Regions from separate parts of the Shewanella sp. W3-18-1 genome, predicted to be linked through region 1. Evidence: predicted binding sites of a transcription regulator. Region 1 holds the regulator's gene; each other region holds the start of a gene.
What was found. Region 1 encodes sigma-54, which starts transcription at its own class of promoters, with help from an activator protein. Its sites were predicted from a motif close to GTTGGCACGNNNNTNGNNT; they were not measured.

Region 2: the regulator sigma-54 is predicted to act here: its motif matches at 4,603-4,621, upstream of SPUTW3181_RS07255 (flagellar assembly protein FlgT).
Region 3: the regulator sigma-54 is predicted to act here: its motif matches at 2,133-2,151, upstream of flgF (flagellar basal-body rod protein FlgF).

The regions. Positions count from the first base shown of each region.
Region 1 is NC_008750.1:3,931,818-3,939,728, reverse strand. Features, by position in the region: gene SPUTW3181_RS17970 (HPr family phosphocarrier protein) at 121-396, opposite strand; gene rapZ (RNase adapter RapZ) at 383-1,237, opposite strand; gene ptsN (PTS IIA-like nitrogen regulatory protein PtsN) at 1,234-1,677, opposite strand; gene hpf (ribosome hibernation promoting factor) at 1,680-1,967, opposite strand; gene SPUTW3181_RS17950 (RNA polymerase factor sigma-54) at 1,996-3,471, opposite strand; gene lptB (LPS export ABC transporter ATP-binding protein) at 3,575-4,306, opposite strand; gene lptA (lipopolysaccharide transport periplasmic protein LptA) at 4,303-4,857, opposite strand; gene lptC (LPS export ABC transporter periplasmic protein LptC) at 4,844-5,404, opposite strand; gene kdsC (3-deoxy-manno-octulosonate-8-phosphatase KdsC) at 5,401-5,952, opposite strand; gene SPUTW3181_RS17925 (KpsF/GutQ family sugar-phosphate isomerase) at 5,952-6,929, opposite strand; gene mlaF (phospholipid ABC transporter ATP-binding protein MlaF) at 7,583-7,911, shown strand, end outside.
Region 2 is NC_008750.1:1,583,620-1,591,530, forward strand. Features, by position in the region: gene SPUTW3181_RS07225 (IS1634-like element ISSpu7 family transposase) at 1-246, opposite strand, end outside; gene SPUTW3181_RS07230 (HAD-IB family phosphatase) at 364-918, shown strand; gene SPUTW3181_RS07235 (NTP transferase domain-containing protein) at 894-1,541, shown strand; gene SPUTW3181_RS07240 (hypothetical protein) at 1,590-1,883, opposite strand; gene SPUTW3181_RS07245 (motility associated factor glycosyltransferase family protein) at 1,880-3,169, opposite strand; tRNA gene SPUTW3181_RS07250 (tRNA-Arg) at 3,219-3,294, opposite strand; gene SPUTW3181_RS07255 (flagellar assembly protein FlgT) at 3,350-4,516, opposite strand; gene SPUTW3181_RS07260 (FlgO family outer membrane protein) at 4,800-5,432, shown strand; gene SPUTW3181_RS07265 (LPP20 family lipoprotein) at 5,429-5,878, shown strand; gene SPUTW3181_RS07270 (flagella synthesis protein FlgN) at 6,235-6,660, opposite strand; gene flgM (flagellar biosynthesis anti-sigma factor FlgM) at 6,663-6,986, opposite strand; gene flgA (flagellar basal body P-ring formation chaperone FlgA) at 7,060-7,767, opposite strand.
Region 3 is NC_008750.1:1,594,627-1,602,537, forward strand. Features, by position in the region: gene flgD (flagellar hook assembly protein FlgD) at 1-589, shown strand, start outside; gene flgE (flagellar hook protein FlgE) at 657-2,018, shown strand; gene flgF (flagellar basal-body rod protein FlgF) at 2,189-2,932, shown strand; gene flgG (flagellar basal-body rod protein FlgG) at 2,943-3,731, shown strand; gene flgH (flagellar basal body L-ring protein FlgH) at 3,743-4,417, shown strand; gene SPUTW3181_RS07330 (flagellar basal body P-ring protein FlgI) at 4,429-5,520, shown strand; gene SPUTW3181_RS07335 (flagellar assembly peptidoglycan hydrolase FlgJ) at 5,538-6,695, shown strand; gene flgK (flagellar hook-associated protein FlgK) at 6,736-7,911, shown strand, end outside.

The DNA.
Region 1 (7,911 bases):
GCGGACGCAGGGGACATATTGTAATTGAGCGTCACAGGGAACGTCGAGTCACAAATGAGTGCCGATTGAGTATCAGTGAGCAGTACAACGGGAATAGGTTAAGTATAACTTTGCTTAAGATCAGCAGGCTTCGTCAAATTTAGCATCGATTAATGCGCAAATAGCATCAAGCGCGGGTTCTGCATCAGGGCCCTCTGCAATTAGCTTGATGGTTTTTCCCATACCTGTTTCAAGCATCAAAAGACCAAGCACACTTGCCGCTGAGGCTTGTTTATCGCCTTGTATTAACGTTATTGTTGCATCAAACTCAGAGGCCAGTACCACCAATTTTGTGGCGGCGCGTGCGTGTAAACCGAGCTTATTACAGATGGTAATCTGACGTTCAAGCTTTGGCATGATCTAGCTCTCGATGGCGTACATTGACCTTATGTTTACCATTACTAAATCGCTTCGCTAATTGTTCTGCCACATAAACCGATCTGTGCTGTCCACCTGTGCAACCAATCGCAATGGTTAAATAACTGCGATTATTACGCTCAAGGTGTGGTAACCAGGTTTCTAGTAAGTTTTCTATCTGCCAAATGAACTTGTTTACCAGGGGCTGGCGATTCAAAAACTCAGCTACAGGTTCGTCTAGGCCTGTTAATGGACGCAATGCTAACTCCCAATGGGGGTTAGGTAAAAAGCGCACATCGAACATAAAGTCGGCTTCTGTAGGCATGCCATTTTTAAAGCCAAAGGACTCAAAGTAGATGACTAATTCTTTATCAACGCTACCAAGAAGAATTTGTCTGACTTGATCGCTTAAATCATAGATATTTAAATTTGAAGTATCTATGTAGTGATCTACCAGTTTGGACATAGGTTCGAGCAGTTTTCCTTCAAGTTTAATGGCTTCTTGTAGGGATACTCGACTTTTAGATAACGGGTGCAGGCGGCGTGTTTCACTGTAGCGTTTAAGTAACACTTTATCGCTTGAATTGAGGAAGAAGCTGGTAATCTCCGTCCCTGCTGGCAGGTTAGAAAGTTGCTGAACCAGCACTTTATCTTGCTCTGGCATATTACGAACATCGACACTAATGGCGACAAGATCGTTACTGCCTTTGAGTTGCTCAAGCAAACTGCCTATTAGTGGCAAGGGAAGATTATCGACACAATAATAGCCGAGATCTTCAAGTACCCTAAGTGCGACAGATTTGCCTGAGCCAGAGCGGCCTGACACTATGACCAGTTTCATCCAGTGATTACCTGATAGAGTTCCGTTTCATCATGCGTCTTACGCAGTTGTTTTAATATTTGTTTATCACTTAGCTTTTCTGCCATGCACGACAGCGTGCTTAGGTGCTGTTGGCATTGATCCGCCGGCACAAGCAGTGCAAACAAAATATCAACAGGTTGCTTATCGATAGCGTCGAAAGCTATCGGTTCCTCACATTTTACGAGTATTGCAATGGGTTGTGTAATATCGGTTAATCGACCATGTGGAATGGCGATACCGTTACCTATACCTGTGCTCCCCATCTTTTCGCGCGCCACAAGGCTTTCGAAGATCTCTTGAGATGAGAGGGTGGGGTACTGGGCAGCGGCTAAGTCACTGATGAGTTCCAGTACCTTTTTTTTACTGCCCGGAGTGGCGCAGGTAGTGCACTCCGGCCTCAGTATGGTACAAAGTTCCATTATTAGTGTTTTGTTAACTTCTCTTTGTGTTTAATAACCTGACGATCAAGTTTATCGATCAGGACGTCTATGGCAGCATACATGTCAGTATGCTCTGAAGTTGCAAAAACTTCACCACCGGTGAGGTTGATTCGCGCTTCGGCAATCTGTTGCATTTTCTCAACATTGAGCACAACGTGCACATTATGGATCTGTTCGAAATGGCGTTCAAGTTTTGAAAATTTTTCCTCTACATATGCCCGTAACGATTCAGTAATCTCGATATGGTGTCCAATGAGCTTTATTTGCATAGAAACGTCCTCCGATATCCATAGTAGGCTATAAACTTTTACGCTGATTGGAAGGGGGAATAAGCATTGCTTCTCGATACTTCGCAATGGTTCTGCGCGCAACATTTATTCCCTGTTCTGCCAGAAGTTGTGCCATCTTGCTGTCGCTTAATGGTTTTTTCTGGTTTTCCGCGGCAACCAGTTTTTTAATAAAGGCTCTGATTGCTGTGGATGAGCACTCACCGCCATCGTCAGTCCCGACATGGCTTGAGAAGAAGTATTTTAGTTCAAAAAGTCCCTTAGGGGTATGCATGTATTTTTGAGTTGTGACCCGTGAGATGGTCGACTCATGCATTTCAACCGCTTCGGCTATATCGTTAAGTACCATAGGTTTCATGGCTTCTTCACCGTACTCAAAGAAGCCTTGTTGGTATTGAACGATACAATTGGCCACTTTGAGTAAGGTGTCGTTACGACTTTCTAAGCTCTTGATAAACCATTTGGCTTCCTGCAGATGGCCACGAATAAATTGGCTATCTGCTTGGCTTTTTGTGCTGCGAGCCATGGCGGCATATTGCTGGTTTACATTGATTTTGGGCATGCAATCTGGGTTGAGTTCTACCACCCAACGGCCATTTTTCTTCGATACCGACACATCTGGGATCACATATTCTTCATCTATCGGTGTGATCAACAAACCTGGGCGAGGGTTCAGCGTTTGTATCAGTGCGATACCATCCCGAAGTTCATCTTCCTTCAGTTTGGTTTTACGCATTAACAGCCTAAAATCGCGAGCAGCGATCAGATCTAAATGATCTTTGATCAACATGCGGGCATTTTCGAGATGTGGTGTGTCCGGCGAAAAATGGGATAGCTGGATCAGTAAACATTCGCTGAGATCTCTTGCTGCAACACCAACAGGATCAAAGTGTTGGATACGCTTAAGTACAGCTTCGACTTCGTCCAACTCAATCTCAGGGTTTCCCATCGCTTCGAGAATATCTTCAGTGCTTTGGGTGAGATAGCCCTGATCATCAATAGCATCAATAATGGCCGTGGCAATGGCAAGATCGGTTTCAGAGAAGGGGGTGAGGTTTTTTTGCCATTCTAAATGTTCATGTAGGCCCTCGCTGGTTTCCCCCTGAAAGGGCATGTCATCTTCTCTACTGCCACCCGAACCTGAGTTGGGTGAGGCGGTAAACACTTCATCCCAAGTGGTATCCATGGGAAGTTCATCTGGCATCGATTCTTTGGTCAAGGATTCTGCGGTATCAACAGTGGAGCTATCTTGTTCGGGTGGCAGTGGGCTTGATTCGCTGAAATCTGTGTCTGATAAATTCTGGTTGCGTTCTGTAGGTGCGTCAAATTGCTCATCTTCCAGCTCAAGAAGAGGATTAGAGTCTAAGGCTTGCTGGATCTCTTGTTGTAATTCCAATGACGAGAGCTGCAACAGACGAATCGCCTGTTGTAATTGTGGCGTCATGGTTAACTGTTGGCCCAGTTTGAGCTGGAGTGACGCTTTCATGTTACCGCTGATCCCTACGTTATTATTTTTGAATGAGGCCGTTTGTTATCAGTGAGTGGAGTCTAGTCGCAATAATTTTATGCTATGGACTCCGCTGGAGTAACTATAGCCTGAATTGTTCACCTAAGTACACAGCCCTAACTTGCTGATTGTCTAAGATCTCTGCAGGAGTTCCCTCGGCAATCAGGTTTCCGTGACTCACAATATAGGCATGTTCACATACGTCTAATGTTTCTCGGACATTGTGGTCTGTGATAAGTACGCCTAAGCCACGACTCTTAAGTTGTTCGATAATTTTTTTGATATCGATAACGGAAATCGGATCAACGCCCGCAAAAGGCTCATCGAGCAGAATAAACTTGGGATTGGCCGCGAGGGCGCGGGCAATTTCAACTCGGCGACGTTCACCGCCCGATAAGGACATCCCTTGGCTATCGCGAATATGGGTAATATGGAACTCTTCGAGTAGGTGCTCCAGTTCTTCTTCGCGTTCTTCGTCTTTTAGCTCTTTACGGGTTTGTAATACCGCCATGATATTGTCGTGAACGGTCAGCTTACGGAAGATACTGGCTTCTTGTGGTAAGTAACCAATTCCTTTGCGGGCGCGAAGATGCATAGGATCTGCTGTTAAATCATCATTGTCGATAAAAATATGGCCTTTATCGCTTTTTACTAACCCAACCACCATGTAAAAGGTCGTGGTTTTACCTGCACCATTTGGGCCTAGCAAACCAACAACTTGGCCAGTTTTGACTGTCAGACTGACGTCTTTAACCACTTGGCGGTTTTTGTAGCTCTTGGCGAGGTTTTGTGCTCTTAGGGTAATTTGGGTCATTGAGAGTCCTGCTCTTTCACAGGTTTATCTGCGGGTGTTTGGGGTTTGAGATCATCCTGATAGCTTTCGGGTTGAATAATGGTTATCACGCGGTCATCACCATTCCCTGTGCTTTCTGCGATCAGTTTTTGTTGAATGATGTTGTAACGAATGAGGTTACCTGTCACTTGACTACCCGCTTGATCGAGGGAGGCCGAACCTGTGAGTGTTAATGTTCTTGTTGCCATTTCATAGCGAATTTCTTTAGCACTAGCAGATGCAGGGCGACCGTCATCTAAGATTTGGGTGTAAGTCGCGGGGTTGCCTGTTGCCACTAAGATTTTACTGGTTTCACCATCGGCAGAAAATGCGCGCAGCTCTTGTGCATTGATTTTAATCGAACCTTGGGTGACTTCTACTGGGCCAAAGAAGATGATTTGGTTGTTTTTAATATCCGCCGTTTGGCTCACAGCCTTGATTTTCACTTCTTGCTGCAGATCTGCGACTTTTGCATAAGTGCTCATGCTCATTATCAGCATTAAGCTGGCAAGTAATATCTTATTTTGCTTCATAGGTTCCTACTACCTGACTGGTCAATTGGACTTCCTGCGCGTTCAGGTCCGCATAAAGGCCTTGCCCTTGGATATTAAAATCTTTCCCTGTGACGTAAATGATACGGTCAGAGGTCATTATCATAGTGTTTAGATCAAGTTCTAAAAAACTAGTCGATAAGGTTTGTATCGGCTCTTCTGGGCTGATGGCATCGATAATAACATTATTTTCTAATACAACCTTGCCTGTTTCTTTGTTGAGTTGTCCTTGATCCGCTCTGATCTGCCATTGTGCTTTACCTTGGTCAGGATAAACAAGGTATACAGGTTGAGTGAAATAGGTTTGGCTTTTTAGCTCATAGTGTTCCATGTGTTTGGCGGTGACACGGCTATTCACTTGACCTTGTTCATTGAATTCAATGCTACGCAGATCTTCAATAATGTAATCAGGACTATCTGGGTTATTCAAGCTGTTGTCTGTTTCGTTACCCCGCTTTTGTTGTACTTGCCAGTAGAGGATGAGGGCAGTACCAAAAAAGGCAATGATAGCGAGGGTCACACGACTCATATGCTCATCCCGTGGGCCGAAGTGAACTTATTTTGGCTTAACAGCAGTAAATCGGTTAATTCCCGTAGCGCGCCATGTCCACCGTTGAGGTTGGTGACAAAGTGTGCCTGTTGGCGGACATAGGGATGACCATCGGCGACACATACTGCTAAACCTACCGCGTTCATCACCGGAAGATCGACAATATCATCCCCGATGTAGGCCACTTCTTCTGGGATGACATTATAGTGTGATAGTAGGGCTTGATAAGGCTCGAATTTATTATCAACACCTTGATAAATATCTGTAATGCCTAGGGCAGTCATACGATTGGCAACAATCTTAGATTGGCGACCTGTAATAACTGCCATGTTAAAACCGCTGGTCAGTAGCGAGCGAACACCATAACCATCACGGGTATGAAATGCTTTAAGTTCTTCACCTGCATTACTTAAATAAATGCGCCCGTCAGAAAATACGCCATCAACATCACAGATAAGCAGTTTTATTTTTTGTGCTCTTTGCCAAACATCATCGCTGATAGGGCCGTAAAATCCTTGCTGTGGCATTAAATAACTCCTGCTTTAACCAAATCGAGCATATTAAGTGCTCCGATAGGATGGTGATCTTTGTTTATCACGATTAAACCATTAATATTTTTACTATCCATAACTTGTAGTGCTTGAGCCGCAAGTGCGCTATCGGTAATTGTGATGCAATTGCGAGTCATCACATTGGCAATTGGCGTTGTACGTAGATTCACTTCTGCATCAATCACTCGACGTAAATCGCCATCGGTGAAAATGCCCACTAATTTATGCTGCTCATCAATAACCGCTGTCATACCTAAGCCTTTTTTGGATATTTCATACAGGGCTTCGGTGATACAAATATCGTGATTGACAAGTGGTAACTCGTTACCGCTGTGCATAACATCGCGGACTCTTAGTAGTAATTTTCGGCCCAGTGCGCCACCTGGATGCGACATGGCAAAATCTTCGCGAGTAAAGCCTTTGGCTTGTAGTAGCGCAATAGCGATTGCATCACCCATCACGAGGGTTGCCGTTGTGCTGGAGGTGGGGGCAAGCCCAAGCGGGCAAGCCTCTTCTGGCACTTCTATACATAAATGGATTTTGGCCAGACGCGCCATCGTTGAATCGGGTTTACCTGTCATCGCAATCACGGGGATAGCTTTTCGTTGAATGACGGGCATTAAGGCCAAGATTTCACTGGATTCTCCCGAGTTTGATATTGCGAGAATAATATCATTGTCGGAGAGTACACCAAGGTCCCCATGGCTCGCTTCTCCGGGATGCACAAAAAATGCCGGAGTACCAGTGCTTGCCAGTGTCGCTGAAATCTTATTGCCGATATGGCCTGATTTACCCATTCCCATAACAATAACTTTGCCAGAGCAGTTAAGAATTAACTCGCAAGCCTGTACAAATTCAATAGAATCAACATATTGATAAAGATTATCGAGGGCTAACTTTTCAATGTCGATAACTTTGCTGCCCCATTGGCGCAATTGTGATTGGTCTACCATGTCTATCTCTCTTCTTGCATTGTCTTTGTCGCCCCATGGATGGGATTGGAATAGCACAATTTGGTACGCGATAAAGATGATAAATAAAAGGGCATCCTGCCAAGGTTATGTCGTTTTCTATGCTACTTTGTCATGGCCTTTATTTTTAGATTCGGTTTTGCGCCACGTTTGTCAATATTGCTCATTTTGCCTGTATGACGGCCATTTACCGTCCACCAAGGGTTAATCACTAGGCTAATGAAGCAGAATAGCGTGTTTAGTGCTTGAATGTCTTGAGCAATATCATCGTCTTTATCGTTTATTTTAATGGTTTTATGTGAGAGGGCAGCACGCTTGCTCGCTTTCTCTTTTAAATATGAGCAGTTAAGCTAGGGTTGTTTAACCGTCATTCTAACCTTGTGCAGTTATGATTTAGCAATCAATTAAAATAATTCGATCATTTAATTAACTCACCAGCGAACCCTGTGTAACAGTTTTCGCTGGAAATAAAAACTTAGCGCGCATTTTCGCTGGAAATAGGGCAAATTGAAAGTATCGCGGGGCGATAGTGTCGATTCTGTTGTAGGTTAAAGCGCAATTACGTACAATTTACGGCTCTTCGATTGGTCTGTCTAAAACTCAGATCACCTCTTTTTCAAATATCGGAATCAAGCATGACTCAAGAACAAACGCCGCTGGTTGAGATCCGTCATTTGGGGTTTAGCCGCGGACAGCGTGTCATATATGAAGATATTAGCTTGTCTATTCCTCGGGGCAAAGTGACTGCCATCATGGGGCCAAGCGGGATTGGTAAAACCACACTCTTAAAGTTAATCGGCGGGCAATTAACACCTACGCAGGGACAAGTGTTATTTGATGGGCATGATATCCATGCTGTGAGTCGAAATGAATTATTTGCCTTACGTAAACGCATGAGCATGTTGTTCCAAAGTGGTGCTTTATTCACGGATATAAATGTGTTCGATAATGTCGCCTTTGCACT
Region 2 (7,911 bases), 2.3 Mb from region 1:
AATGTCTTTGGCGAGTAGCTTAGATACAGGCTTGGTCTTAAAAAAGTCCGAGAACATGTGCAGTGTTCTGCTATGAAAGCCAAGTCCATTTAGGAGCATGGCCAATACCGCGTCACCATGAGAAACATTGTGGTCAGAATATTTTGGGATAACGGCATCTATCATCCGTGGCAGGCCAATTTCGTGACAAAAGGCGGCAATGAGACCAAGGTGATCTAAGCGTTTAATAACAGGATGGGTAGACATATTTTGAGACCGTCAAATAGCAGTAATAGATCAAAACTGTCGATCGCGGTCAAGATGGTGTCGTAGTTTTTATGAAAAGCTGATCGCCAGATCACACTATTTAAATTCTGGAATTAGCTGCGGAATGACGGATGTATTGCTTCAGAATTAAATATTTCTGAGGAAATGGCATTATTGACAAAGCTAACTATGGACGGTGTGATAGATTTTATCTCATCTTTTAAATTGAGAGTATTATTGTTATCAACAGTTTCAATTGAGAGAATTAACTCAATTATAGATGAAGTACCATTAGACTTAAAATTATTAAAATTTATAAAAGACAATCGTGAGCAATGTTTTATTGTAACCGGCAATATTGACCTTTGGATTAAGCCTTTACTAGATAAGTTTGAGTGTAATTATTATTCATCATCTGCTCAATATAGTGATGGTTATATCAAACTTGATAAAGTCTTAGTTAAATCTGAAGCGATAAAAAATATCAGAGCAATGGGATTTGACAGGGTTATTGCTGTTGGTGACGGAATGAATGATGTTCCGATGTTTCTCGAGTCAGATATAAAAATTGCATTTGGGGCGATTCATCACCCTCCTAAATCACTCGTAAATTTAGCAAATTATATTGTTCATAGTGGGGATTCTTTATGCAACTTATTGAAAATGTTGTGATTGCAGCTGCAGGTATGGGAGCGAGAATTGGTCTTGGCATTCCGAAATGTATGATTGATATTGAAGGAGCAAATCTCTTATCAAGGTTGATTAATTTACTTGATAGCTATTGCAAAAATATAGTTGTAGTTGTTGGTTATCGTGAAGAAATGGTTGTTGAATATTGTTCTGTTTATCACCGTAATGTTATTATTGCAAGAAATCCTGATTATGCAACGACTAATACAGCTTATAGTTATTATCAAGGAGCTAAAAATTTAGTAGGGAAAACATTATATATAGATGGTGATCTATTAGTTGAAAAAAATAGCATGCTAGCTTTTCTTAAGAGTGCAAGCTCTGTTGATGTTTTAATAGGGGTGGCAAAAGCAAATAGTGAACAAGCTGTATACGTTGGGTTGGAAGGCGAATCTGTCACCTATTTTAATCGAAATTATCAAGGTGAAGAGTATGAGTGGGCAAATGTTTTTGTCGCGCCTAGTAACTTCTTGACAAAAATAGATGGTTATGTTTTTGAATCAATAGAGTTAACTTTACCACTTCCTTCAAAAGAGATCGTATTAAGGGAAGTTGATACTAAAGATGATCTAGAACAAGCTATTCTATTTTGTCGTTCTTGGTGATCTTTTTAAGATGGAATATTAAAAGTAGATAGTTATTTCTATCTGCTTTTAAGTTGAAAACTCTGCTCGAATGGGTTGCTTTTGTAATAAAATGGGGATTTCATATTCAAGGAAGTCCGCTAGTGATAACCAGTCCTGATTTTCTTGGGCAGTTAGCATTGGAGGGATTATTTTAAATATTTGACTTTTAGCATCCGCATCTAATGTTTCAATAATAGGCTCAATTATATTTAGGCATTCTCTTAGTTTTTTTGAACCATCAGCTTCTTGTCCTAGCCTGAAATGATGTGCAGTGTTAATTAGTTTATCGATTAGCTCTTGCAATCTTAGTTCATAATTCATCTATTAAAGTCCTTAAACTGTGTCCCCTGAATTCGTGCACCTTCAAGGCTTGATTGATAAAATTTCACATTAGGCTTGGTCTTAATGTAATTTTCTAAACTACGTAAATAACCTCTAAAATTCAAGTCTGTTGGTACTCTTTTTCCTCGTCCATTCAGGATCCAATGTTTAGCATTATTTATTTTTGGTCCTAATGAACCATCAGGCCAAAATGCATGAGTTTTATTTTTGGTGTAGCAAAAGTCACAACCAAACATTGATATTTCATAAGCGCCTAAATAAATTGCTAAATCTATAATTGGATGAATAACACTACCATTAGTATATAAACGAAGTTTAGGGTGAGAATTAGCCAAAGCGTCGTATTGCTTATGCTTTGAGTAAGCACAATATTTTTTTCCTTTCCATTTTTCTACTACTTCAGGTGCCAATTTAGGAAAGTATACCAATGAGATGTTATCTGTCTCTTCTATAGGTAAATGGTCAAGGCGAATATTTATATCTATACTAATCACTATGTCTGGGTAGATCCCATGATTTATTAAGCCTCTTAGTGCAGTATCTGCTGCAATCATTAATGGTCTTATGCTTTCAGGTAACTGGCGTTGTTTAAAGAGATAATCATAGTGATCTTCAAGGGTTGGGCCTGATGCGATGACAAAACACTGTGGGTTGCTATGTTGCATGATTAGCAAATTCGCGCTTGGATCATTTTCTATATTTTTTATATTGGCCTTAAATCGAGATTCAACTCTCATATCGTTGATATGCTTTTGATTGACATAGTGGCGATTTAGTTCAAAGATGATCAAATCACGAATAATAGCATTTTCATTGCTAACTAAATTGAGTTCAGGAGTTATTGCAATATATGGAAAACTCAGTGTTTTTCCTGCTTGTTCGTGTAAGGTCAGATTTGGATGATCTAGCCACTCTCTCTGATCGGTATAACAAAGTAATAACGCGAATACTGCCAAATTTAAAATGCATACTTCAATGCGAGTATAGTGAGAGTTTTCAATCAATACGCTAGGTACATCACCCATACCCACCCCATAAACTGTTACTTGGCGAGCATTTGGGGGAAGGGTGTTGATAAAAAGTTGTGCTTCAGCGATGCGGTCGTGACGGCTACTGAGCTGAATACCATTTACACTAATGGTTTGATCGCGGCCTATGACAAGATGGGCATTAAGTTGATCTATTGATTGGCTTTTGATCGCAGCAGCCACAATCGGCCAGCGTTTAGTAATAATATGTAGATTATTGGCAAATAGTTCAGTCATTCCGTTTCCTCGGAAGCTTTTGTTATTTGATATCACCGACATCACTATCTGGTCTCTCCACAGGGACTCGAACCCCGATCGGCCGCTTAGGAGGCGGCTGCTCTATCCTGTTGAGCTATGAAGAGACGAGAGTGATTATACTGGTTTTATCTGTGATTAAAAGGCTTATGATTTAGTTGCTTAAATCTTAATCGCGATGTCGTTTATCTGTACGTTGTAGACAGCATTTTGGTCTACAAGCACCGCGGTTGAGCTTTCTTCACTGACTTGTTCAATTTTGACTGTGGCGCGACTTTTTGTCGCGACAGGACGCATTTCATTGAGTCTGTCTGGCAAGTTCTGTTGTAATACTACTTGGAATTTATCGTTAACACGAATGCCATGTTTTCTGCCTAAATTTAATATTATCCTATCAGCTTGGCGACTCACTACTTGCCCGAGTAAAGGACGGCAGTTGAGTGTGCTATCCAAATCTTGAGTAGCTTGCTGCATTAATTGATTGATATTTCTGCCATATGCCGAGCGCCAAAACCTTTCACTATTAGGCGATACTACGGCTTGTTCTTCAAACTCCCATGGGGCAGAGGTACTGTAACTTTTACTCCATACTTCTTCTCCACTGATCCCGTGGTAGAGATTAAGTTTGAATTGAAATTGTCTTTGTGGGGCTTCATCCCAGATGCCGAGGAAGGTTGATTTAACTGGATCTGTCGAAATATCAATAATTTGTGGCTGAAGAATATATTGGCTGTCGGTTATTTCGCTCAACCAATTTGGTAGCCTATATCCTCGAATATCGACTAAATCTTGGGTAATATCGAGTCTTTCTTTAGCATGTAGGTGGCTAAAACTCGTAGATGAATAGCTATCGATATTATGGCTCAATTTTTCGGAGATAATTTCTTCAAACCCTGAGAGTTGACCGTATCTAAGCTGGGTGCGATCTTTTATTTGCGCTTGAGGTATTAAAATAGCCGCTTTTAATTGCCCATTCGGACATTGCTGCGTAGGGTCTTCATTCAGATCAAGTCGTAGGGAAACATATATTCTTTGGCCTTGGATCCGCTCATTGACCAGTTGAATGCTGATTGCTTGGGCATTTCTATTTATCGCAAAGCTGCTTTGGGTGAGATTGCCATTAGTTGTTTGTTGTTCGCTGGATATTCTTATGCCTGTATTAAGCGTTGCATAACTTACTGCCTGATTGATGGCTTCTTCCCTAGCTTGGGCTATATTGCCATTAATAATCATGGCCTCACCACTGGCTTCGATCCATTCAGCCTGTACAGACATTGAAAGTAAAGTAAGGCTCAAACTAATGATAGAAGCGGATCTTAATATGTGCATCAATTCAGTCCTTAATGCTGTGCCATCACGAATGACGAGATTGTTAATTTAGCCAGTTTACTGACAGACAACGCTATTAGACTAGAAAGCAAGTTTCATGCCTTATTGAAAGGGGACTTTAGATAAAGTTTTACTAATGACTGCCGATAAAGTAGCTATGGATATAATCCCAATGGCAATTTGCTGTCTTGGTCTGGTATTTGCATTTGATATTTCCTGTGTTGTAGCTGTGGCCTAATTATCATTTAAATGGCCAAGAATTCCTTTAGACGAGGTCTGCCCAATGTTAAAACGTGTCATTATTCCCTTAATCCTAATAGTGTTAGGTGGATGCGTTGCTAAATCCGTTGTGCCTCCGAAACCTAGCTTAGTTGATGGCAATGGCTTGCCGCCAACATCGACGATTAATCATTTAGCTCAGCGAATTGTCACAGAGTTAGTTAAACAAAATGATGCACTCCGTTCAGATCAACCCATAGTAGTTACAACACCTGTGTTGGTGGGGGATATGAACAACACTAATGCAATGGCACAACAGTTACAGCAAGGATTAATGACATCACTGCATAGCTTTCAATTTAATGTTGTAGATTTAAACCTTGGTGATGGTTTAAGGGTGACGACAAGTGGTGACTTTATTTTGACGCGGGATTGGCAAAAGTTATCAAACAATCTCCCCGTTGAACATTTAGTCGTATCGACGATGAGCCCCACAACAAATGGCATGGCAATCAATACACGTATTGTTAATGTAAGTAACAATCGCGTGGTTTCGGCTTCTCAGACATATGTGACTCAAAAAGAAATGCCCAACTACATGCAACCATCTGAAAAAGTAGTATCCCAAAATGGCATTTTATATAGGCAAACAGGTTCAGGTATGAATGAAGTACGTGTGTTAGGAGATGGAAAATGAAACGATACCTCTTACTCGTCGCAGTGCTTTTGTTAAGCGGCTGTGCAACGAAAGACCGATACGTACAGTGGGAAGATGTGCCGCCACCGAGTTTTCCTAAACTCACTGCAATTGGCTACGCGCCCTTAGCGACACAACCCGCTAAAGAGCAATCGCAAAAAGTGTTGATGGCTATGCAGGCATCAAAAATTGTGGCTTACCGCGAATTAGCCGAACAAGTTTATGGGCAAAAAATTACGGCAAATAGCAGTGTGAGTGAGTGGATGTTAACGGACGATAATGTAAAAGCTTCGGTTTCTGGAGTCATACGCGGGGCTAAAGTTGTAAAAAGTTATCCCGCTGGTGAGCATTATGTTACTGAGTTAGAACTTGATTTTTCTCAAGTTTGGGCTCTTTATCAACAACAAAACCGTCCACAAAAAGTTAAAGAAGTCACGTATTTTTAGGCATGTCATACCCAAATATTGATTTCACTTTGGCAAATTTTTGCGTCTAAAATACTAACGCTTTTGGAGCTTTTGATCGCGAAGCAAAAAGCGGAGTTATGCTACTCAAATGAGGAGTTGCGTGCATGAAGGTAAGTGCATGTCAGCTAAACTTTTTAGCTGGATCTCTGTTGTGATTGAGCGTTTGTGTTGAAAAGATCCTGTGGGAAAAGTTTTGTCCTATATCACCGTAAAACGTCAATCTTTCGTATCAATCCCTTTCTTATAAACACATTGACCGCGCATTTGCGCGGTTTTTTAGGTTATTGATTTTGCAGGCGATTATTTTGCGAGAGAGAGACTAGCTGAAATAGAGATTAAGCTTTTAAATCATTACCTAAACTTGAGATTGTTGAGGTTTTACCTTTATCGTTATAGGTAAGGCTAGTGGCATTGCGACTGGCTTGCAGGGCTTGAGCAAAGCGATTTAGACTCGCTAAGTTCATCTCGATCAAACTGGCATTTTGTTCATTCAGTTCTTTGCATTCGGTTAACGCTCGTTTAACCTCTGCCATTTTATCGTTAAGATCAGGTTGTTGTGTTAGCTGAGATTTATCGTTGTGATTGGCCAGCAGCTCATCAGTTGCCTTAAGCTGTTTTAGACATTGTGATTTTTCATTTGCAAGCGACAACAACAAATCGGCGTTTTGGTCTACCAAAGCGCCTTTTTCCTTGAGTATAATTTGCTTAAGAACAGCCAAATGGGCGTGTTGCAGATCTACCAGTTTAGCTATTTCTGTCATAGTTACTCTCTATTGAGATCATTTAATTCGGCTTCAAAACTGGCGATATTGGCAGCCAGTTTTTCGGGATCAATTTTATATCGACCTTCGGCAATGGCTTGTTTAATTTCAGCCACTTTCTTTTGGTCAACTTCGGGTAGACTCGCCATTTTAGTCTGAGCTCCTTGTAGCTGCTGAGCTTGAGCCGTAATGACTACAGAGTCGCCTTTTTGCGATGGAGTCGATTTTGTCGCTACTTGAGCAGATTGTTCACTGCTGACTTTAGTTGCGCCAGAACGGGTTTGAGACGTCGTTCCGGTGTTTAGTTTGCTTATATCAATTGCCATTTTAGGCTCCAGCGTCGTGTATACGGGATTGCTTAACTGGTATCGGCAGCTTACAGAAAAGCTTTAGATTATTTTACATTCTAACTTCGACTTCGCCAATGCCTATGACTATTGCATCTAGTTGTTTGTTTGAACTGCTATTTTTAACTCTAATTTGCTCACCAATATTTCCATCTTGTAAGGCCTCTCCTGCTGTTTTTAACATAAATGAAGGAGATCGTACATAAATAGAGATTGCGTCATTCTTACACACAAAACACAGGTTGTTGGCAAAAATAGGGGATTCCTTTGCAATTCGACGTTTTACGCGTGTGCCTTCGAGTTGACTTGGGTCGTCAAATTGTTGTCCGCGTAAACTATTTTGTTCAATATATCTTACTTCAATTTGGCTAGCATTGATTCTATCGCCAGGTGCCAGAATTTCTGTAGTAACCACGACAGGAAATAAAATATCGACTCTAACTGAGATAAATATTTGCCAAGGGTAGGCAAGTTCAGGAGTATGACAACTGACTTTAATCGTATTATTGCGACTAATGTCGCGATCACTCGCCATTTCAACTTTTATCGGTGATGTGCACTGGGATGGTAACATGCGAGCGTCAATATTCTGAGGTGTTATGTCTACTTTAGCCTTTGCCGGTATGGAAATCTTTTCATTAATAAGGGCTTTAGCTAATTCGGATATCGCCGATATGGTGGGGGCAACAGGCTCTGTACTCGCAGTCGCGGGTAACAGTAGGGTGAAAAAACTCAAAAAACAGACTAAATTTACTTTCATAATGAAGAGACTAGCTTGTAATGCCAGAATGCACCTATACTTTTATCAAGTGAGAAGCTGATAACCAAAATCAACAGAAATATCCATGTCAGAAGATTGACTCAGTTTCAACTATGTTTATCGATAGTAAGACGTAAGCAATTT
Region 3 (7,911 bases), 2.3 Mb from region 1:
TTTTTTCTCGTTATTAAGTCAACAATTATCCATGCAAGATCCATTTAAGCCTGTGGATAATGACCAGATGATTGCTCAAATGGCTTCTTTCTCTACGGTAGATGGCATCTCTAAGCTTAATAAAGAAATTGTTAATCTAAATAGCGTAATGACATCGAGCCAAGCATTACAAGCAACGGGGCTTGTCGGACGAAAAGTGCTACTTCCCACTGATACTGGATACGTTTCTAGTGAAAATCCTTCGATGAAAGGGGTGATTAGTACAACGGAAAAAATTCCAGTGATCAATGTGCGGGTTGAGGATGAAAAAGGACAAGTGATTACCACATTTAATGTTGATGGTAGTAAAGGCGGTAATATTGATGTCAATTGGGATGGATTAGATAAGAATGGCCAACCCGTTGCTGCAGGTAATTATTCGATTAAAGCCAGCGGATTAGTTGATGGTACTTCCCAACAGTTAGCCGTATCCACCTATGCACATGTCAGTAGCGTTTCTTTAGGTACTGCCAGTACAGGGGCTATTTTGAATTTAAGGGGTGGGATGGCCTTTAAGCTATCCGATGTGTTGGCTGTATCCGAAACTTAATATTATCAGTATATGAATTGGACGTTACCCGTCCACAATTGAATTGAGTCAAATGTAGAGGTGAATTATGTCGTTTAACATTGCATTGAGTGGCATATCTGCCGCGCAGAAAGATTTAAACACGACTGCGAACAACATTGCTAACGCAAATACTGTTGGTTTTAAAGAGTCACGTGCTGAATTTGCGGATGTTTACGCTAATTCGATTTTCTCTAACTCTAAAACGGCCGTTGGTGGCGGTGTAGCAACGAGTCAAGTGGCGCAGCAATTCCACCAAGGTAGTTTACAGTTAACGAATAACTCTCTGGATTTGGCGATTAAAGGTGGTGGTTTTTTTGTCACATCTTCAGAGCTTGGCACATTAGATTTTTCCTATACTCGGGCTGGTGCATTTAAAGTTGATGCGAGTAACTATATGGTTGACTCATCTGGTAACTACTTGCAAACCTTTCCCGTTGATAAAGAAGGGAACTCAACGTCTGTCAGTTTAACGACTGCTAAACCTGTTCAAATCCCCGATACCGCAGGTAGCCCAGTAAAGACTGAGAATGTCAGTTTTCAGATGAATTTAAATGCTAAAGAGGGGTCACTCGATCCCGCTGCGTTCGATCCGACAGATCCTAAAACGTATACCAGTGTCACCTCAATGACGATTTATGACTCACTCGGTGAGCCACATATTATGACCTCCTACTTTGTTAAGCCCACTGATGGGGCATACAACGGTGAAAACAACTGGGTTGCCTACTATGCGGTTGATGGTAAGCAAGTAGATGTTGATGGAGCTGCTGGTACTTATCAAACAGATACAGATGGTGACGGTGTACCCGATGGAACGGCTACCGCAGAAACTACTGGTGGTTGGAGAGGCTCGGTACTGAAGTTTAACTCAGTTGGTGTTTATACGGGGAGCGATCCTGCAATAGTGACAACAGAAACCCTTGGTGTGGGTGGTGCAGGAGTATTGGGGCCTGGTGCCGATGGTACTCAAAATTTAACAATTAAGTTTAATGCCCCTACCCAGTATGCAGCTCCCTTTGCGGCGACAGAATTAACTCAAGACGGCACAACGGTTGGCCGCCTAACAAACGTTGAAATTGGTGCAGATGGTCTAATCACGGCCAGCTACTCTAACGGTTCAACGGTCCCCTTAGCGCGTGTTGCTTTGGTTCGTTTTGCTAATGAACAAGGCTTAACCCAAGTCGGTAATACCTCTTGGAAGGCGAGCTTAAATTCGGGCCCTGCACTAGCAGGTGAGGCAAATAGTGGCACATTCGGTAGTATTAGTTCTTCTGCGTTAGAGCAATCGAATATCGATTTGACCACTGAGCTGGTGGATCTTATTTCCGCTCAGCGTAACTTCCAAGCAAACTCTCGTACTTTGGAAGTTAATAACACCCTGCAACAAACTGTGCTACAGATCCGCTAGTTTTTGACGTTACCGTAAGTGTTGCCGCCAGCGGCAACACTTAGCCTCTTTACCGTATTCCCCTATAATCCCTTCTAATTTTTCTAATTAATCAACATATTAGGTATCGTTTTTGTTGGCACGATGCTTGCTTTGCTATTGTCAGGTAGAAAATTTGACGGAGCAGTCTTGTGGACAAATTCCTGTATATCTCCATGAGTGGGGCTAAGCAAAATATGAATGAGTTGGCCTTACGAGGCAACAACTTAGCCAATGCGAATACTGACGGCTTCAAGTCTGATATGGCGCAGGCAAGATCAATGCAAGCCTTTGGAGAAGGATTACCAACACGGGTGTTTGCCATGATCGAAACTCCGTCTGCTAATTTTCGTTCAGGCCCAATTAAGACGACAGGACGAGATCTTGACGTTGCCATTAAGGGCGATGGTTGGTTTGCTGTGCAGGCAAAAGATGGGGCAGAGGCTTATACCCGCTCTGGCAGCTTGAGTTTTGATGCGACAGGTCTCTTGCATAACGACCGAGGTAATCCGGTGATGGGAGATGCCGGGCCAATTGTACTGCCGTTACCCATAGATAAAGTGACTATTTCCCAGGATGGGATTATTTCTGTTCGTCCTCAAGGTGCTACCGCAGAGGTTATCGAAGAGGTTGGCAGACTTAAACTGGTCAATCCTGGTAATGCCCAGATGATGCGTGGCGAAGATGGTTTATTCAGACTTGTGTCAGGTAACGATGCTCCAGCAGACCCTAATGTCGCCGTGGAAAGTGGTGCAGTAGAAGGCAGTAACGTCAATCCAGTCGATGAGATGGTGTCTTTGATCGAATTACAACGTCAGTTTGAAATGCAAGTCAAGATGATGAAAACCGCGGAAGAAATTGACCGTGCTTCATCTTCATTAATGCGTATTAGTTAGGAGATAGATTATGCATCCGGCGTTATGGATTAGTAAAACTGGCTTAGACGCGCAGCAAACAGATATTGCGGTGATCTCAAACAACGTTGCCAACGCCAGTACTGTTGGTTACAAGAAGAGTCGAGCGGTATTTGAAGATTTGTTATATCAAACTGTTAACCAAGCGGGAGGGATTAGTGCATCAAACACTAAGTTACCCAATGGATTAAACATTGGTGCGGGTACAAAAGTGGTCGCCACACAAAAAATGTTTACCCAAGGCAATATGTTAACAACGGATAACTCATTGGATTTGATGATTGAGGGACCTGGTTTTTTTGAGGTACAGCTCCCCGACGGTACCACTGCCTATACCCGTAATGGTCAATTTACATTAGATGATACAGGGCAAATTGTAACGCCGGGATCAGGTTATGTTCTGCAACCTGCGATTACGATTCCCGAAGATGCAACCAGTATTACCGTTTCTGCAGAAGGTGAAGTGTCAGTAAAAACGGCAGGAGCCGCCGAAAACCAAGTGGTTGGTCAGCTCAGTATGACGGATTTTATTAACCCATCAGGTCTCGATCCTATGGGCCAAAACCTATATACAGAAACCGGGGCGAGCGGTACGCCTATTCAAGGCACTGCTTCATTGGATGGGATGGGGGCTATTCGGCAGGGAGCACTAGAAACCTCCAACGTCAATGTGACCGAAGAGCTTGTTAATCTTATTGAAAGCCAGCGTATCTACGAAATGAACTCCAAAGTGATTTCAGCGGTAGATCAAATGTTGGCGTATGTGAATCAGAACCTATAGAGGCACATATCATGGCTAGATATTTCATATTGGCCGCAGCCCTTCTGCTGAGTGCGTGTAGCTCGACACAAAAAAAGCCGATTGCTGACGATCCTTTTTATGCACCCGTTTATCCAGAAGCTCCCCCGACAAAAATTGCCGCAACGGGCTCTATTTATCAGGATAGTCAAGCGGCGAGTTTGTATTCTGATATTCGAGCCCACAAAGTGGGTGACATTATCACTATCGTCTTAAAGGAAGCGACTCAGGCGAAAAAGAGTGCGGGCAATCAGATCAAAAAAGGATCTGATATGAGTTTAGATCCTATCTATGCCGCTGGAAGCAATATCTCTGTCGCCGGCGTGCCTTTAGATTTGCGCTACAAAGACAGTATGAATACTAAGCGCGAGTCCGATGCAGATCAAAGTAACAGTCTTGATGGCAGTATCTCCGCCAATATCATGCAAGTACTTAATAACGGTAACTTAGTGGTACGTGGTGAGAAGTGGATTTCTATCAATAATGGTGATGAGTTTATTCGCGTTACAGGTATTGTCCGTTCACAGGACATCAAGCCTGATAACACAATAGATTCAACACGTATGGCTAATGCCCGTATCCAATACAGTGGCACAGGCACCTTTGCAGATGCTCAAAAAGTCGGTTGGTTGAGCCAGTTCTTTATGAGCGATTGGTGGCCTTTCTGAGGAGTCAAATCATGAGATTTAAACGGATTATCGCACTTGCCATACTGATATTCTCTTTGCCTAGTCAGGCAGAGAGAATCAAAGATATTGCCAATGTTCAAGGTGTTCGCAGTAACCAATTAATTGGTTATGGTTTGGTCGTTGGTTTGCCTGGTACTGGTGAGAAAACCAATTACACCGAGCAAACCTTCACAACGATGCTAAAAAATTTCGGGATCAATTTACCTGATAATTTTAGACCCAAAATCAAAAACGTAGCGGTAGTGGCTGTGCACGCTGATATGCCAGCGTTTATAAAACCAGGGCAAGAATTAGACGTTACTGTATCGAGTTTAGGTGAGGCTAAAAGTTTGCGCGGTGGCACGCTATTACAAACGTTTCTCAAAGGGGTCGATGGTAATGTGTACGCCATTGCCCAAGGGAGTTTAGTGGTGAGTGGTTTTAGTGCTGAAGGTTTGGATGGTTCTAAAGTTATTCAAAATACGCCTACAGTAGGCCGCATTCCAAACGGTGCGATAGTCGAGCGTAGTGTGGCAACGCCATTTTCAAGTGGCGATTATTTGACGTTTAACCTGCGCCGTGCCGATTTTTCAACCGCTCAACGAATGGCTGATGCCATTAATGATTTACTTGGGCCAGATATGGCGCGCCCATTAGATGCTACATCAGTACAAGTCAGTGCCCCAAGAGATGTCTCACAGCGGGTATCCTTTCTTGCAACCCTCGAAAATTTGGATGTTATTCCAGCAGAAGAATCAGCCAAAGTGATTGTTAATTCACGTACGGGAACGATTGTTGTCGGGCAAAACGTAAAATTACTGCCCGCGGCAATAACCCATGGTGGTTTAACCGTAACTATTGCAGAAGCAACGCAGGTATCTCAACCTAATGCATTGGCTAATGGTGAAACGGTTGTGACGGCTGACACCACAATAGGTGTCAGTGAAAGCGATCGCCGTATGTTTATGTTTAGCCCAGGAACCACTTTGGACGAGTTAGTCAGAGCCGTCAACTTAGTGGGTGCGGCCCCTTCAGATGTACTTGCTATCCTAGAAGCGTTAAAAGTGGCAGGTGCTTTGCATGGTGAGCTTATCATCATCTAATTTCTGTCGGGAAAACTATGGAAAAGCTTTCAAGTTCATCACATTTTCTTGACCTGGGAGGCTTAGATTCACTTCGCGCTCAGGCACAGAAAGATGAGAAGGGCACTTTAAAACAAGTTGCCCAACAATTTGAAGGCATTTTCGTGCAAATGTTGATGAAAAGCATGCGCGATGCTAATGCGGTATTTGAATCGGATAGTCCCCTCAATAGCCAATACACTAAGTTCTATGAACAAATGCGTGATCAGCAATTGTCTGTGGATTTGTCAGATAAAGGAGTATTAGGACTGGCTGACATGATGGTGCAGCAGCTCTCGCCTGAATCTAGCCAGCTTACACCAGCCTCAGTATTACGTAATGATGGTGGTGAAAAACTACAGCGAGGTGATAAAGCATTCACAGCTCCTGCACAAAATACATCAACCCAAGATGTACTTGATGCTTCAACACCACCTGTGAGTTCTTCAACACAGATCCCAACGTATATCGCTCGTCCAACATTTGAGTCCGATAGACCCGAGGCTGTGACATCATCATTGGATATCGACACTCCAATACCTTCACTCGCGATAAATACGCCCAAACCTGCGTGGTCAGAGCAACCATTATCGCCGATTGAGACCGTCATCAGTGGCCAGATTTTGCCGACTGTGGCATTTAAAGAAACTCAAAAAACGCTCAAGTTTGGTAGCCGAGAAGAGTTTTTGGCGACCTTGTATCCCCATGCTGAAAAAGCGGCTAAGGCTTTAGGTACGAAACCAGAAGTGCTACTTGCACAATCTGCACTCGAAACCGGTTGGGGACAAAAAATAGTACGTGGCAGTAATGGTGCGCCTAGCCACAACTTATTCAATATTAAAGCTGATCGCCGTTGGCTTGGAGATAAAGCTAACGTGAGTACCTTGGAATTTGAACAGGGTATTGCCGTGAGACAGAAAGCCGATTTTCGTGTTTACACCGACTTTGAGCATAGTTTCAATGATTTTGTCACCTTTATTGCTGAAGGTGAGCGTTATCAAGGTGCTACAAAAGTCGCCGCTTCACCAACCCAATTTATTCGTGCATTGAAGGATGCGGGCTATGCCACTGATCCTAAATATGCTGAGAAAGTCATTAAAGTGATGCAGACCATAAGCCAAGAGCTTAAGTCGATACTGCCAGGAGAAGACAAATGATAAATCTTCATAGGATATTCGTTCTGAGGAGTGTCGGCTAATGGCGATTGACCTATTAAATATTGCACGTACTGGTGTGCTTGCCTCTCAATCGCAGCTAGGGGTTACCAGTAATAACATTGCTAATGCGAATACCGCAGGCTATCACAGACAAGTGGCAACTCAGTCAACGCTGGAGTCGCAACGCTTTGGTAATAGTTTTTATGGTACAGGGACTTACGTTGATGACGTAAAGCGTATCTACAATGATTATGCGGCAAGAGAATTACGCATTGGGCAAACAACCTTAAGTGGCGCAGAAGCAAGCTACGGCAAACTCAGTGAGCTCGATCAACTGTTTTCTCAAATCGGTAAAATGGTGCCGCAGAGCTTAAATTCTCTCTTTGCTGGAGTAAACAGTTTAGCGGATTTACCTGCTGATTTAGGTCTTCGCAGCTCAACCCTGACTGATGCTAAACAAGTGGCAAGTAGCTTGAATCAGATGCAATCGAGTCTAAATGGCCAGCTTACGCAAACCAATGACCAGATCACGGGGATGACTAAGCGCATCAACGAGATTAGTAAGGAGCTGGCTAATTTAAATCTCGAGCTGATGAAATCGCCAAATCAAGATGCCATGTTACTCGATAAGCAAGATGCACTCATTCAAGAGCTAAGCCAATATGCTCAGGTGAATGTAATTCCTCAAGAGAATGGTGCAAAAAGTATTATGTTAGGTGGTTCGGTGATGTTGGTTTCCGGTGAAATCGCCATGACGATGGATACTAAAACTGGAGATCCATTTCCCAATGAATTGCAATTGACGTCAAGTATTGGCTCACAAAGTGTTGCTGCCGATCCGAGCAAGTTAGGTGGGCAATTAGGGGCGTTGTTTGAGTACCGTGATCAAACGTTAATTCCTGCAAGCCATGAGCTTGATCAGTTGGCCCTGGGGATTGCTGATAACTTCAACAAAATGCAGCAACAAGGATTAGATCTAAATGGCCAAGTGGGAGCGAATATCTTTAGGGATATTAATGATCCTTTGATGTCATTGGGTCGTGTTGGTGGCTATTCAAACAATACTGGTAACGCAACCTTAGGCGTGAATATTGATGACACAAGCTTATTAACGGGTGGCTCATATGAGTTATCTTTTACTGCGCCGGCCTCCTATGAACTAAGGGATACAGAAACAGGGGTAATTACACCACTGACGTTAAATGGGTCGACCTTA